Regions from separate parts of the Arthrobacter sp. Y3223164 genome, predicted to be linked through region 2. Evidence: predicted binding sites of a transcription regulator. Region 2 holds the regulator's gene; the other holds the start of a gene.
What was found. The regulator HrcA, encoded in region 2, represses chaperone genes, less so after heat shock. The targets are predictions, from matches to a motif close to TTNGCACTCGNNNNNNNCGAGTGCNAA.

Region 1: the regulator HrcA is predicted to act here: its motif matches at 5,771-5,797, upstream of groL (chaperonin GroEL).

What each region holds. Positions count from the first base shown of each region.
Region 1 covers NZ_JBNHGF010000079.1:358-8,801, forward strand. The annotation lists partial or broken gene AC5RUJ_RS06390 (threonine/serine exporter family protein) at 1-1,050, shown strand, start outside; gene AC5RUJ_RS06395 (siderophore-interacting protein) at 1,179-2,066, opposite strand; gene AC5RUJ_RS06400 (uracil-DNA glycosylase) at 2,398-3,153, opposite strand; gene AC5RUJ_RS06405 (DUF3263 domain-containing protein) at 3,319-3,627, shown strand; gene AC5RUJ_RS06410 (LytR C-terminal domain-containing protein) at 3,688-4,335, shown strand; gene AC5RUJ_RS06415 (cold-shock protein) at 4,738-4,944, shown strand; gene AC5RUJ_RS06420 (TM2 domain-containing protein) at 5,040-5,564, opposite strand; gene groL (chaperonin GroEL) at 5,959-7,587, shown strand; gene AC5RUJ_RS06430 (DUF4031 domain-containing protein) at 7,673-8,444, opposite strand, start outside.
Region 2 covers NZ_JBNHGF010000198.1:100-4,907, reverse strand. The annotation lists partial or broken gene AC5RUJ_RS10655 (TetR/AcrR family transcriptional regulator) at 1-124, opposite strand, end outside; gene AC5RUJ_RS10650 (DUF4188 domain-containing protein) at 180-665, shown strand; gene AC5RUJ_RS10645 (DUF4870 domain-containing protein) at 745-1,167, opposite strand; gene AC5RUJ_RS10640 (DUF3097 family protein) at 1,277-2,119, opposite strand; gene hrcA (heat-inducible transcriptional repressor HrcA) at 2,266-3,279, shown strand; gene dnaJ (molecular chaperone DnaJ) at 3,353-4,486, shown strand; partial or broken gene AC5RUJ_RS10625 (RsmE family RNA methyltransferase) at 4,489-4,808, shown strand, end outside.

The DNA.
Region 1 (8,444 bases), on a different contig from region 2:
TGGACCAACAACTACGCCGGCCTGTCCCTGGTGCACGAACTGGTCACCGACATCGTCAACGGCGGGGTGGGGCGCAGCGAGGCGAAGGAACGGCTGCAGGAGATCACCTCGCGCCCCAAGCCCTTCGCCCGGTGGATGGCCATCGCGGCCGGCGGCGTGTTCTCCGGCTTCATCATTGCCTTCCTCGGCGGCAGCGTCTTCGCGGCCCTGGTGGGCGGCATCTCCACCGTGCTGATGGGTTTGGTCGGGCGGAAGCTGAGCAAATGGCGGATGCCGGACTTCTTCATCACCGGCATCGGCGCCTGCCTGGCCACCGTCATGGCGCTGCTGTTCTGGACGCTGCACGTGCCGATGAGCCCGTCGCTGGTGATTGCCGGCGGCATCCTGTTCCTCCTGCCGACCGGTCGGCTGGTCTCCGCCACCCAGGATGCGATCAACGGCTTCCCGGTCACCGCGTCGGGACGCTATCTCTCGGCCTTCTTTACCTTCGCTGCGATTGCCGCCGGCGTCGCCGTGGGGCTGGTGGGCGGCTCGATGCTCGGCGTCAGCCTGCCCGAAGTCTTTGTGGAGGGCCAGGGCCAGTACCCCTACGTGGTGCGGGCGCTGCTGCTCGTCGTGTCAACCATTGCCCTCAGCATGACCGAGCAGACCAAGCTGAACATGCTGCTGCCCACGGCCGCCGTCGGGCTGGTCGGGCTGTTGATCTACGATCTCGCGGTGTGGGCGGGGATCGGCGACCGGATCGGCCCCGCCGTCGGGGCGGTGGTGATCGGGTTCCTCGGGCGCATCGTGGGCCTGCGGATGGGCTCGCCGCAGCTGGTGGTGGCGGTGCCGGCCGTGCTGTTCCTGCTGCCCGGGCTGTCCGTGTTCCGGTCCATCTTCGAGCTGACCGTCAATTCGGAGGCGCCGTTCAACGGCATCCTGGGGCTGTTCGGTGCGCTGACGGTGATCCTGGCCATCGCCGGCGGTACCGTGCTCGGCGACAACCTGGCCCGGCCGTTCACCAAGGGGCTGGGCTCGAACGAAAACCGGCGGGCCCGGCGCCGCTAAGGACGCCGGATCCACCGGGTGCGGGATGGGTTGCCCTGCACCGGGGGCCGGGGTGGGCGTCGGGGATGGGCGCCCGGTGGGCGCCGTCCGCCGGTGGATCGTTGCAGAAAGCCCCCGGCGATCCCGGCTCAGGCCGGGTAGTTCTCCGGGAAGATCTGGCCCGCCGGCGTGCGCTTCTCCGCCTGGAAGGCGTCTTCGGCCCGGCCGTAGGCCCAGTAACCCGAGATGGAGACCTGGTCGCGGGACAACCCGTGGTCCTTGAACAGGACATCGCGCAGGGACTTCACCTCGTCGCGCTCGCCGTGGACGAATGCATCCACGCGGCCGTCGGGCCAGTCCAGGCCGGCTATGGCGTCGCGCAGCAGGGTAGCGGTCCCGGGCGTTTGGCCGCGCCGGAACAGCCAGTGGATTTCCAGGTTGGCCGGAGCGCCCAGCTCCTGCACGTCCGCCTCGGAATCCACTTCCAGGAAGGCATGGCCGCGCGCGTCCGGAGCCAGTGCCTCAATGGCGGCGGCAACTGCCGGCAGCGCCGCGTCGTCGCCGGCCAAAAGGTACCAGTCGGCGTCGGGATCGGGCCGGTACGCGCCACCGGGGCCGTTGAACATCATCCAGTCGCCCGGCTTGGCCTGCGCGGCCCAGGGTCCGGCGAGGCCTTCGTCGCCGTGGACCACAAAGTCGACCACGACTTCGCGGGTGTCGCGGTCCAGCCGGCGCACGGTGTAGGTGCGGGTGACGGGCAGCTTGTCGGCCGGAAGGGTTTCCTTCAGCTCCGCGACGTTGACCGGGAGTTCCACATCGAGCGCGGGGTCCAGGAAGATGATCTTGATGTACTGGTCGGTGGCGTCCTTGGCGGCAAACCGTTCGGCGAACGAATCGAACGCCTCGCCGCCGGCGTAGACCCGGACCATGTGCTGTGAAATCCACTCGGTGCGCGTCACCTGGAGATTCGTCTGCACCCGCGGCGGCCGAGCGCTCCGTCCCGCACGGGCCGGGGCTGCTGCCGGTTGTGTCTGCATCCTGCACTACTCCTGACGAAGGGAAACTGCTACTGAGGAGAACCTAATCCACCGGTCGGGTAATCCCAATTTGCGGATGTTAAAGGTCACACGCGCGCCCAGGAACGCACGGACCCCCACCGCGAACCCCTTGGCCTCAGCGGTCCGGGCAAGGTCCCGGCTGTCCACGTTTGGCCGAAACTGTCCATGTCTTGGAAACCGTTAAGGCCTTGACCTGCGGCGACGCCGGAGCTGCGCGCAAAACATGGACAAAACGTTCCGGCGTCTGCCAGCCGGCAGCCCACGTCGCCCGGCTGCACGACGCGGCTCAGGCCCGGCTGCACGACGCGGCTCAGCGCAGCTCCCAGTGCACCGGTTCGGCGCCTTGGGCGGCCAGCAATTCGTTAACCCGGCTGAAGGGCCGCGACCCAAAGAATCCGCGGGAGGCCGACAGGGGGCTGGGGTGCACGGTCTCGATCCGCGGCACCTGCTCCAGTACCGGAGCCAACTGCTGGGCTTCGCGGCCCCAGAGCAGTGCCACCAGTGGGCCGCCGCGCTGGGCCAGCGCCCGGACCGCGAGTTCGGTGACCTGCTCCCACCCCTTGTTGCGGTGGGAGCCGGCCTTGCCCTCCTCTACGGTCAGCGCGCGGTTAAGCATCAGCACGCCTTGGTCGCTCCAGGCGCTCAGGTCTCCGTGCTGGGGCGGCCGGATGCCCAGGTCCATCTGCAGTTCCCGGTAGATGTTGGCCAGGCTGCGCGGCAGCGGACGCACGTGCCGTTCGACGGCGAAGGCCAGTCCGATCGAGTGTCCCGGCGTGGGATAGGGGTCCTGGCCGACGATCAGGACCTTGACCTTGGACAGCGGGCGCTGGAATGCCCGCAACACGTTGGCCGGCGCGGGCAGCAAGGTTTTTCCGGCGGCGCGCTCGCCGTCGAGGTAGGCGGCCAGGTCCCAGAGCAGGGGTTCGGCGGGAGCAAGAACCTCGGCCCACTCGGGATGAATCACGGCGGAGAGCTCCCGGGGCGAGGCAAACGGGTACGGGGCGCCAAGGTCCGCGGCGGGCGGGTGGGCTGGCAGCGGAAAGAGGGCACCGTCGTCGTAGTTCACAGTTCCATCTTTGCGGAAACCACCCGCCGGCAGGCAATCCGGTCGCGCACGCCGCCCGCCGGGCCGGGACCGGCCCGGGGCGGTGAATGACATGCCTGTGATTCGCCTTTATCATGGGGGAGGTATTGATTGCTGTCAGCAAGTACTAGGAAGCGCAGGTGTGTTGTGGCGGGTTCGGCCGAGGCCAGTGCCTTTTCACTCGAGGCCGAGGTTGACGACGCCAGCCCGCTGAGCGAACGCGACCAGCGCATGCTGGCTCTGGAGCGGCAGTGGTGGAAGTACGCCGGAGCCAAGGAACAGGCCATCCGCGAACTGTTCGACATGTCCGCCACGCACTACTACCAGATCCTGAATGCGTTGATCGACACCGAGGATGCGTTGGCGCACGATCCGATGCTGGTGAAGAGATTGCGTAGACTACGTACGTCCCGCCAGCGCGCGCGCACTGCTCGCCGGCTGGGCACCGACGCCTAGATCCGGGACGGCCTGGTAGGCCGGTTTCCGTTTCGCCACCACAAGGATGCACTGAAAGCGATGAGCAAGTACCCCCGGGATGAGTTCGACCAGGTCCCTGAAACTTCAGACCGCCACGGTGTGCACCGCGCACGGATGGCGACGCCGAAGTCCAACGGCCTGGGCCTGATCGTCCTGGCCGCGGTACTGGCGCTGGCAGTTGGCGCCCTGTCGTTCTTCGTGCTTCCGCTGCTGGGAGGCGGAGGATCTTCGACCACGGCCGCCGGCCAGGCCGCCCCCGCTGCCAGCGTTTCGCCCACGCCAACGGCGCAGGAAACCGAAACCGCCGAGCCGGAAGCGACCGCCGCCGCGAAGCCGACCGAGGAGGCAACGGAAGAGCCCACCGAGGATCCGACCGAGGAGCCAGCCGAGGAACCCACGGAAGAGGCCGCGGCGGTCAACAAGCAGGACCCGGTGATGATCCTCAACGGCACCGGCGTGACCGGGCTGGCCGGCACCGTGTCGCAGCGGGTGCAGGCGGACGGCTGGTCGATCGCGGTCGTGGACAACTGGGGCGGTGCCCCGCTCGCCGGCTCGGTGATCTTCTACAACCCGGGCCAGGAAGCCAACGCGCGGGCCCTCGGCCAATTGCTGGGCATCAGTGCGATGCAGGAAAACGGCAACGTCTCGCAGTACGTCACCGTGGCGCTGGGACCCGGCTACCAGTAAGGCATTCTCCTCGCCGCGCCGCCAAGGTGGCGCTGGGCCCGGCTGCCAGTAAGGCATTCTCCTCGCCGCGCCGCCAAGGTGGCGCTGGGCCCGGCTGCCAGTAAGGCATTCTCCTCGCCGCGCCGCCAAGGTGGCGCTGGGCCCGGCTGCCAGTAAGGCATTCGCCAGGCCGGGCCCCCAATAGGCCGTGCGCCTGGATTGCGCGCCGGCCGGGCCGCCAACTGCCCGCGGCGCCGTAGCCCTATTACCCATGCGGAGCGGCCTCAAAGCGGAATTTCGGTTACGCCTCAATAACATTTAAGTGTGCGGTAGCTCACTTCACCCCGCTGCGCGGTTAAGGTGAAACCATCCTGCCGCTGAACCGTACACGGCAGGCTGGAACTACTGAGTATGGAGAACGCTATGGCGCTGGGAACCGTCAAATGGTTCAACGCGGAAAAGGGCTACGGCTTCATCACCGTGGACGAAGAAAATTCCGATGTTTTTGTCCACTGGTCCGCTATTCAAATGGATGGTTACCGTTCCCTCGATGAGGGGCAGCGCGTAGAGTTCCAGATCGGCCAGGGCCAGAAGGGTCCGCAGGCAGAAGAGGTCCGGGTCGCCCCGTAGCAGACCCGCAATGACGACGGCGGCGGAGGCTGGGGTGCCTCCGCCGCCGGTTTCGTCGCGCCGGTTCGTCGCGCCGGTTCGTCGCGCCGGTCGGGCTACTCCTTGAGCGGGATCCCGCGGGCGTCGCGCTTGAACGGCTCTGCCCCGACCAGGATCATGATGCCCTCGACGAACCCCCAGACGGCGCCGAAACCAAACGTCAGGAACGTGACGACAATCTGCACCACGCCGATGGCGACGTGGCCCAGATAGAACCGGTGGACGCCCAGGCCGCCCAGCAGGATGCCGAGCAGCCCGCCGATCAGCCGGGACTTCTGTTCCGGATAGTAGTAGCCCGGGGGAGCCCCGTAGTACTGCTGCTGCCCGTAGGGCTGGCCCTGGCCCGGCTGGCCGGGCTGCGCGTATGGCTGTCCCGGGGCGCCGTACGGTTGCTGGCCGAAGGGCTGCTGGCCCGGCTGCTGTTGCCCCGGAGCCCCGTAACCCGGCTGGCCGGGCTGCGGGTATTGCTGTCCCGCTGCGCCGTACGGCGACTGTCCGCCGAGCGGCCTAGTCGGGTTGGTGCCCGGTGCCAGGGGCTCGGTGGGGTTGCTGGTGTTCTTCTCGTCCGGTGATTCAGACATGGTTCTCCGACCTGTGCCCGGTGCCGGGCCGATTGTTCGCGTGCGCTGTCTTGCCTGCCAATCTACGCGGGAGGGGCCTGTCGTTTCCATGGGGGTCCACCCTGATTGTTGGCCCGGGGGTGCTCAGGGGGATCTCGGCCGGAGAAGCGCGTCATCCGGCAGGCCCAACAGCTTGCACTCGACACCTGCGAGTGCTAATTATTGAGTTAGCACTCTCGCGGGCTGACTGCTAAGAAAGCCCGTAGGGAGTGAAACCCGCCACCTCGGTGAGGTGAGCGGCGCGGCGTACCGAATCCGCCGTCGTCGTGAGCCGTCCGTCGCGGGCACCGCAGGTGGCCAGCAGCCGTCAAAAGCTGCGTCCAGTGTCTATTGTCCAGAAGGGACGTAAGCCGCTATGGCAAAGATCATTGCATTTGACGAAGAGGCCCGCCGCGGCCTCGAGCGCGGACTCAACACCCTCGCTGACGCCGTTAAGGTAACCCTCGGCCCGCGTGGCCGCAACGTCGTGCTCGAGAAGAAGTGGGGCGCCCCCACGATCACCAACGATGGTGTTTCCATCGCCAAGGAGATCGAGCTGGACGACCCGTACGAGAAGATCGGCGCCGAGCTGGTCAAGGAAGTCGCCAAGAAGACCGACGACGTCGCCGGTGACGGCACCACCACCGCCACCGTCCTGGCCCAGGCCCTGGTCAAGGAAGGCCTGCGCAACGTTGCTGCCGGCGCCGACCCGCTGAGCCTGAAGCGTGGCATCGAGAAGGCTGTTGACGCCGTCACCGCCGAGCTCATCGCTTCCGCCAAGGAAATCGAGACCAAGGAACAGATCGCCGCTACCGCGTCGATCTCCGCCGGAGATCCGCAGATCGGCGAGCTGATCGCCGAGGCCCTGGACAAGGTGGGCAAGGAAGGCGTCGTCACGGTCGAGGAGTCCAACACCTTCGGCCTGGAGCTTGAGCTCACCGAAGGCATGCGCTTCGACAAGGGCTACCTGTCCGCATACTTCGTCACCGACGCAGAGCGCCAGGAGACGGTCCTCGAGGATCCGTACATCCTGATCGTCAACTCCAAGATCTCCAACGTGAAGGACCTGGTTGGCATCCTGGAGAAGGTCATGCAGTCGGGCAAGCCGCTGCTGATCATCGCCGAGGACGTCGAGGCCGAGGCCCTGGCCACCCTGATCGTGAACAAGATGCGCGGCACCTTCAAGTCCGTGGCCGTCAAGGCTCCGGGCTTCGGTGACCGCCGCAAGGCCATGCTGGCCGACATCGCCATCCTGACCGGCGGCCAGGTCATCGCCGAAGAGGTCGGCCTCAAGCTGGAGAACGCCACCCTGGACCTGCTGGGCCAGGCCCGCAAGGTGGTTGTCACCAAGGACGAGACCACCATCGTCGAAGGAGCCGGCGAAGCCGACGCCATCGCCGGGCGCGTCAACCAGATCCGTGCCGAGATCGAGAACTCCGATTCCGACTACGACCGCGAGAAGCTGCAGGAGCGCCTGGCCAAGCTGGCCGGCGGCGTTGCAGTCATCAAGGCCGGTGCCGCAACCGAGGTCGAGCTCAAGGAGCGCAAGCACCGCATCGAGGACGCTGTCCGCAACGCGAAGGCTGCCGTTGAGGAAGGCATCGTCGCCGGTGGCGGCGTGGCCCTGATCCAGGCCGGCGCCAAGGCGTTCGCCAACCTCAACCTCGAAGGCGACGAAGCAACCGGCGCCAACATCGTCAAGGTTGCCATCGACGCTCCGCTGAAGCAGATCGCACTCAACGCCGGCCTGGAGCCGGGCGTCGTGGCCGACAAGGTCCGCGGCCTGGCCGACGGCCACGGCCTGAACGCCGCCACCGGTGTCTACGAGGACCTGCTGGCTGCGGGCGTGAACGATCCGGTCAAGGTGACCCGCTCTGCCCTGCAGAACGCGGCCTCCATCGCCGGCCTGTTCCTGACCACCGAAGCCGTTGTCGCCGACAAGCCGGAGAAGGCCGCTCCGGCCATGCCGGGCGGCGACGAGATGGGCGGCATGGGCGGCTTCTAAGCTTCCCCGCCACCACCTCGGCTTGACAGCAGGCCACGGTTCAGCGAGGCGCGGTTCCCGTCACGGGAGCCGCGCCTCGCGGCCTTTAACCCCTTTCCGCAGCGAGCCAGTCGGGCCTCTCGTGCCAGGCTTCCAGCTCGGCGGCGAGGTTGTGCCGGGCATGCTCCAGCCACTTCTCCCGGGCGGACGGGGTCCGGTAGAGCGGATCCAGCGCCAACAGACCACGGACGACGGCGGTGCGCCCGGCGGCGAAGTCGGCGTCGGGCACGTGCGCATAGTCTTTGCGGACGTCCCGGACATAGCTGCGGTACTCCGCCGGCGTTCCGCCGAGGACGGACAGGTCGGCGTCGCACAGCAGGGCACCGGTCCGATCCTGCGGGCCGGGCGAATGGGTGGCCGTGAGCAGAACCAGCCGGACCACTTCGGCCGTCTCCTCGCCGCTGCAGCCCGCGGCCGGCAGGCAGGCAGCCGCGAGATCAGCCGATTCCTGTTCGTCGACGCCGGGCCGGCCGTTGTAGACGGCGTCGTGGAACCACGCCGCCAACCATACTGCCCGCGGCCGGGGAACGGACCCGGCCGGGGCAGTGAGCTGTTCCAGCGCCTCCAGGACAGCCAGCAGGTGGCCGGGGCCGTGGTAGTGGCGGTGCGGTTCTCCCCAACGGTCCAGCAGGTCGCGGCCGAGGTTCTCCTGCCCGGGCAGCATCTCGTTCCACCGGCGGAGCAGCACCCTGCGCAGCCTCTCCGGGCGCTGACGGGCCGGTACCCGCAACCCGCTCGCCTGCAACCGGCGGGTCAGGTCACCGGCGCTGACTTCGACGGCACCCAGCCTGACCAGCTCGGCGTAGCGGCTGGCCGGC
Region 2 (4,808 bases):
TCCCGGCCGCCGCCGCGATCGCCCGGAGGGACACGCCGGGGGCGCCGTCGCGGGCGATCAGGGCCGCGGCAGTGTCGAGGAGTGTGCGGCGCAGCGAATCATCGTGGACTATGGGTCTTGCCATGAGCCCAGTATTCCATAACAATGTTCTGTAACACTGTTACGAAAGGAATCGGCTCATGTCTGAACACGTACACACAGGACGGTTCACAGCCGATCCGGGAGTCGAGCGCGTCACGGTTTTCCTCATCGGGATGCGGGCGAACCGCTGGTGGAAGATCGGCAAGGTGGCGCGCACCGCGTCGGCGATGCCGGCGATGCTGGCGCACCTGGCGGCATCGCCGGAGGCCGGCCTGCTGGGCTTCCACCAATGGTTCGGGCGCACCACGATCATGCTCAGCTACTGGAAGAGCCCGGAACACCTGCAGCGGTTCGCGTCCGACCGCTCGGCGCCGCACCTGGAACCCTGGCGGCGGTTCATGCGCGAATCGGCCGGCAGCGGGGACGTCGGTGTGTGGCACGAAACGTACGAGACGGTGCCGGGGGGCCGGGAGAGTGTCTACAGCGACATGCCGCGCTTCGGCCTGGCCGCGGCGACCGCCCACGTGCCGATCGCGGCGGGGATGAACACCGCCCGCCAGCGGTTCTCGCGGCAGGCAGGGTAGGAGGGCGGCACTGTAGGAGGCCGCAGCGCTGACGGAACGGCAGCGCTAACGGAGCGGCTGTGGGGGCCGGATGTCAGATCTACCGAAACAGGCGCAGGTTGTAGGCGTACCGGTAGGGAACGCCGCGGTTGCACTTGACGCCGGCGATGACGGAATAAACCGTGAGGAAGACCCAGATGGCGGCCGCGATGACGGCAAAGAGTCCGCTGACCGCCGGGATGAGGATCAGCAGGTTCGCAATGATGGCCACCGCCGTGGGCGGAACCGTGAAGTTCAGGGCCTCTTTGGACTCCTGGGCGGTAAAGGGACCCCGGTCCTTGAAGATCAGGTAGATCGCCAGCGACGGGAAGCAACCCAGGATGCCGCCGAAGTGCGCCATGGTGGCCCATTGCCGGTCCTCCGAAGGGGTCAGGGGCAAAGCGGACGCCGACGCGCTCTGGTACTGCTGGCGCGGAGCGGACTTGCGCTCCGGCTGCTGCTGACGAGCAGAGTTCTCGGACACTGGACCTACCTTCGGAAAATCTTCTGACGGCTCACTTCTGTTCCTAGCCTAGCTGTTCCAGCCCGTCTCCCGGTGCATTCCGCGGGCGGGGGCGCCCGACGGAACCGGCTCAAACCGTCAGGAAATCGATGACTTCTTCCACCCGGCCCAAGAGACTGGGCTCCAGGTCGGCATAGGTGTTAACACTGCCCAGCAGCCTCTTCCAGCCGTCGGCGATGTCTATCTGGGTCCGGTGCGGCCAGCCGAGGCCGGCGAGGATGCCGGTCTTCCAATCGGTGCCGCGCGGAACCACCGGCCACGCGGACCGGCCGATGACCGCCGGTTTAATGGCCTGCCACACGTCGACATAGGGGTGGCCCACAATCAGTACGTTGCCCGCCGCCGCGGGCACGGCCATGGCGGCCTCGGCTATCCGCCACTCCTTGGAGTTGGGGACCAGGTGGTCCACCAGGATGCCGAGCCTGCGCTGCGGGCCGGGGGAGAAGTCCGCCACGGCCGCTGCCAAATCGTCCACGCCGTGCAGGGGTTCGACCACGATCCCCTCTACCCGGAGGTCGTCTCCCCAGACCTTCTCCACGAGTTCGGCGTCATGCTTGCCTTCGACCCAGATCCGGCTGGCCCGCGCTACCCTGGCCCGCTGCCCCTCGACCTTGACCGAACCGGAGGCCGTCCGTTGCCGGACGGGAGCCTTCGCCGCGGGCGCCGCCGGCACCACCTTCACCGGCTCGCCCTCGAAGAGGAAGCCGAAACCCAGCGGAAACGAGCGGACCTTGCCCCGGCGGTCTTCCAGCGACACCAGATGCACACCGCCGGACTTCTCCACCCGGTCGACGGCGCCGACCCACCCGCTCTGTGCGTCCTCGAGCACCAATCCCGGTTCGGCGCCGATTTCGCGCAGTGCCCGGGCCTTGGGGGCGGTGAGATCCTGGGGGCCCCAGCCGTAGCTGCTCATAAAATTTAAGTCCTCTGCTGGTTGTCGTCCTCACGGCACGGCCGCCCGACAATGCTAACAACGGCGGCGACGTATTAGACTTAGCACTTGGACGTGTTGAGTGCTAACGGTCTGTCCGCAGACGAGTTGGAGACAGGAGGAGTGCAGTGAGCGAGGTCCGGAGGCTGGAAGTGCTCCGCGCCATTGTCGAAGACTATGTGCACTCGCGTGAGCCGGTGGGCTCCAAGGCACTGGTCGACCGGCACAGCCTGGGCGTATCGTCAGCCACGATCCGCAACGACATGGCGGCGCTGGAGGAAGAGGGGCTGATCGTCGCCCCGCACACCAGTGCCGGCCGGATTCCCACGGACAAGGGCTACCGCCTGTTCGTGGACCGGATTTCGGACGTCAAGCCGCTCTCTGCCCCCGAGCGCCGCGCCATCCAGAAACTGCTGGAAGGCGCCGACGACCTTGACGATGTCATGGAACGCACCGTGCGGCTGCTGTCCCAGTTGACCAACCAGGTGGCCGTCATCCAGTATCCCCAGCTGGGTGCTGCCAAGGTGCGGCACATCGAGTTCATCCTGCTGGCTCCCAAAAGGGCCCTGGTCGTGCTGATCGCGGACAACGGCAAGGTGGAGCAGCATGTCGCGGCGCTTCCGGCGGACGTCACCGAGGATGCCCTGGCCACGCTGCGCACGGCATTCCTGTCGGTGCTGTCCGGGAAGCCGCTGGCGGCAGTGCCGGGGCTGCTGAAGACCTCCCCGGTGCCGCCGCAGGCGGGGCCGGCGGGCACGGCCGAGGCCCTGGCGTCGCAGCTTTCGCAGCTTGCCGCGGCCACGAACGAGGAGCGGATCCTGATGGCCGGCACGGCCAACCTGGCCCGTTCCACGGTCGACTTCCAGCTGAGCATCGGTCCCATCCTCGAGGCTCTTGAAGAACAAGTGGTGCTGCTGCAGTTGCTCTCCGAACTGCATCAGGACGCGCGTGGCATGTCGGTGAGCATCGGCAGCGAAAACCCCTACGGTTCGCTGGCCGAAACCTCCGTGGTGGCCACCGGATACGGCCCGGGCGCGACGGCCAAGGTCGGCATCCTCGGCCCCACCCGGATGGACTATCCCACCACCATGGCCGCGGTCCGCGCCGTCGCACGTTATTTGTCACGGATCCTCGCCGGCTAGCCACACGCCGCGCAGTGTCCGCACCGGCCGTCGGCGCCGGTGAACCGATCCCCAGGAAGTGAAGTACTACAAGGTGAGTAACCACTACGACGCCCTCGGTGTCAGCCAGGACGCCTCCACCGAGGAAATCAAGAAGGCCTACCGCAAGCTGGCCCGCAAGCTGCATCCGGACGTGAACCCCGGCCCGGAGGCAGCCGAACAGTTCAAGCAGGTCAGCCACGCGTACGAGGTGCTGTCCGACCCGCAGAAGCGGCGCATCTACGACACCACCGGCAACGAGAACGGCAACGACACCGGCTTCGGCGGCGGCTTCTCCGGGTCCGGGTTCGCCTTCCAGGACATCTTCGAAAGCTTCTTCGGCGGCGCCGGAGCGGGCGGCGCCGGTCCGGCCTCCCGGACCCGCCGCGGCCAGGACGCCCTGATCAACGTGCGGATCGACCTCAAGGACGCGGTCTTCGGCGTCAACAAGAAAATCGAAGTGGACACCGCCGTTGTCTGCCCCACCTGCGACGGCAGTTGCTGCCGCCCCGGCACCAGCCCGCGCACCTGCGACATCTGCGGCGGTTCCGGCCAGGTCCAGCGTGCGGTGCGGTCCATCCTGGGCCAGGTCATGACCACTGCCGCGTGCGGCAGCTGCCAGGGCTTCGGCACGGTCATTCCCGACCCCTGCAACGAGTGCAACGGTGAGGGCCGCGTCCGCAGCCGGCGTTCGCTGACCATCAAGCTCCCGGCGGGCGTCGGGACCGGAACGCGGATCCAGCTGGCCGGCCAGGGCGAAGCGGGCCCCGCCGGCGGCCCGCAGGGCGACCTGTATGTGGAAATCCGCGTGAACCCGGACAAGAACTTCATCCGCGAGGGCGACGACCTGCACGTCACGCTCTCGGTGCCGATGACCGCCGCCGCGCTGGGCACCGACCTTACACTGGACACCTTCGACGGCGAACAGGAAGTCAGCATCAAGCCCGGCACGCAGGCGGGCGAGACCCTCACCCTGCGCGGCCTGGGCGTGACCCACCTGCGCGGCTACGGTCGCGGCGACCTGCAGGTGCACGTGCATGTGGAGACTCCCAGCAAGCTGGATGCGGAGCAGGAGGACCTGCTGCGCCGGCTCGCCAGTGCCCGCGGCGAGGAATACACCGAGGGCAAGCTGGCGTCCTCCGGCACGGGCGTCTTTGCCCGCCTGCGGGACCGGCTCGGTAACCTCTAGGCGTGACCAGCCACCTGTTTTTCACAGCTCCGGGCGAGCTCGACGACGTTGCTCCGGGCGACAGCTTCACCCTGGCCGGGGACGAGGCGCGGCACGCCGTCACGGTCAAGCGGATCGAACCGGGTGAAGCCGTCGATCTGGCCGACGGGCGGGGCCGGCGGCTGGTAGGGGAGGCCGTTGCCGGCACCTCAGGCCAGCTCACCGTCCGCGCGCTCCGGATCCTGCAGGAGCCGCGGCCCGACCCGGAGTTGGTGCTGGTGCAGGCGCTGGCCAAGGGAAACCGCGACGAACTTGCCATCGAGGCGGCCACCGAACTGGGCGT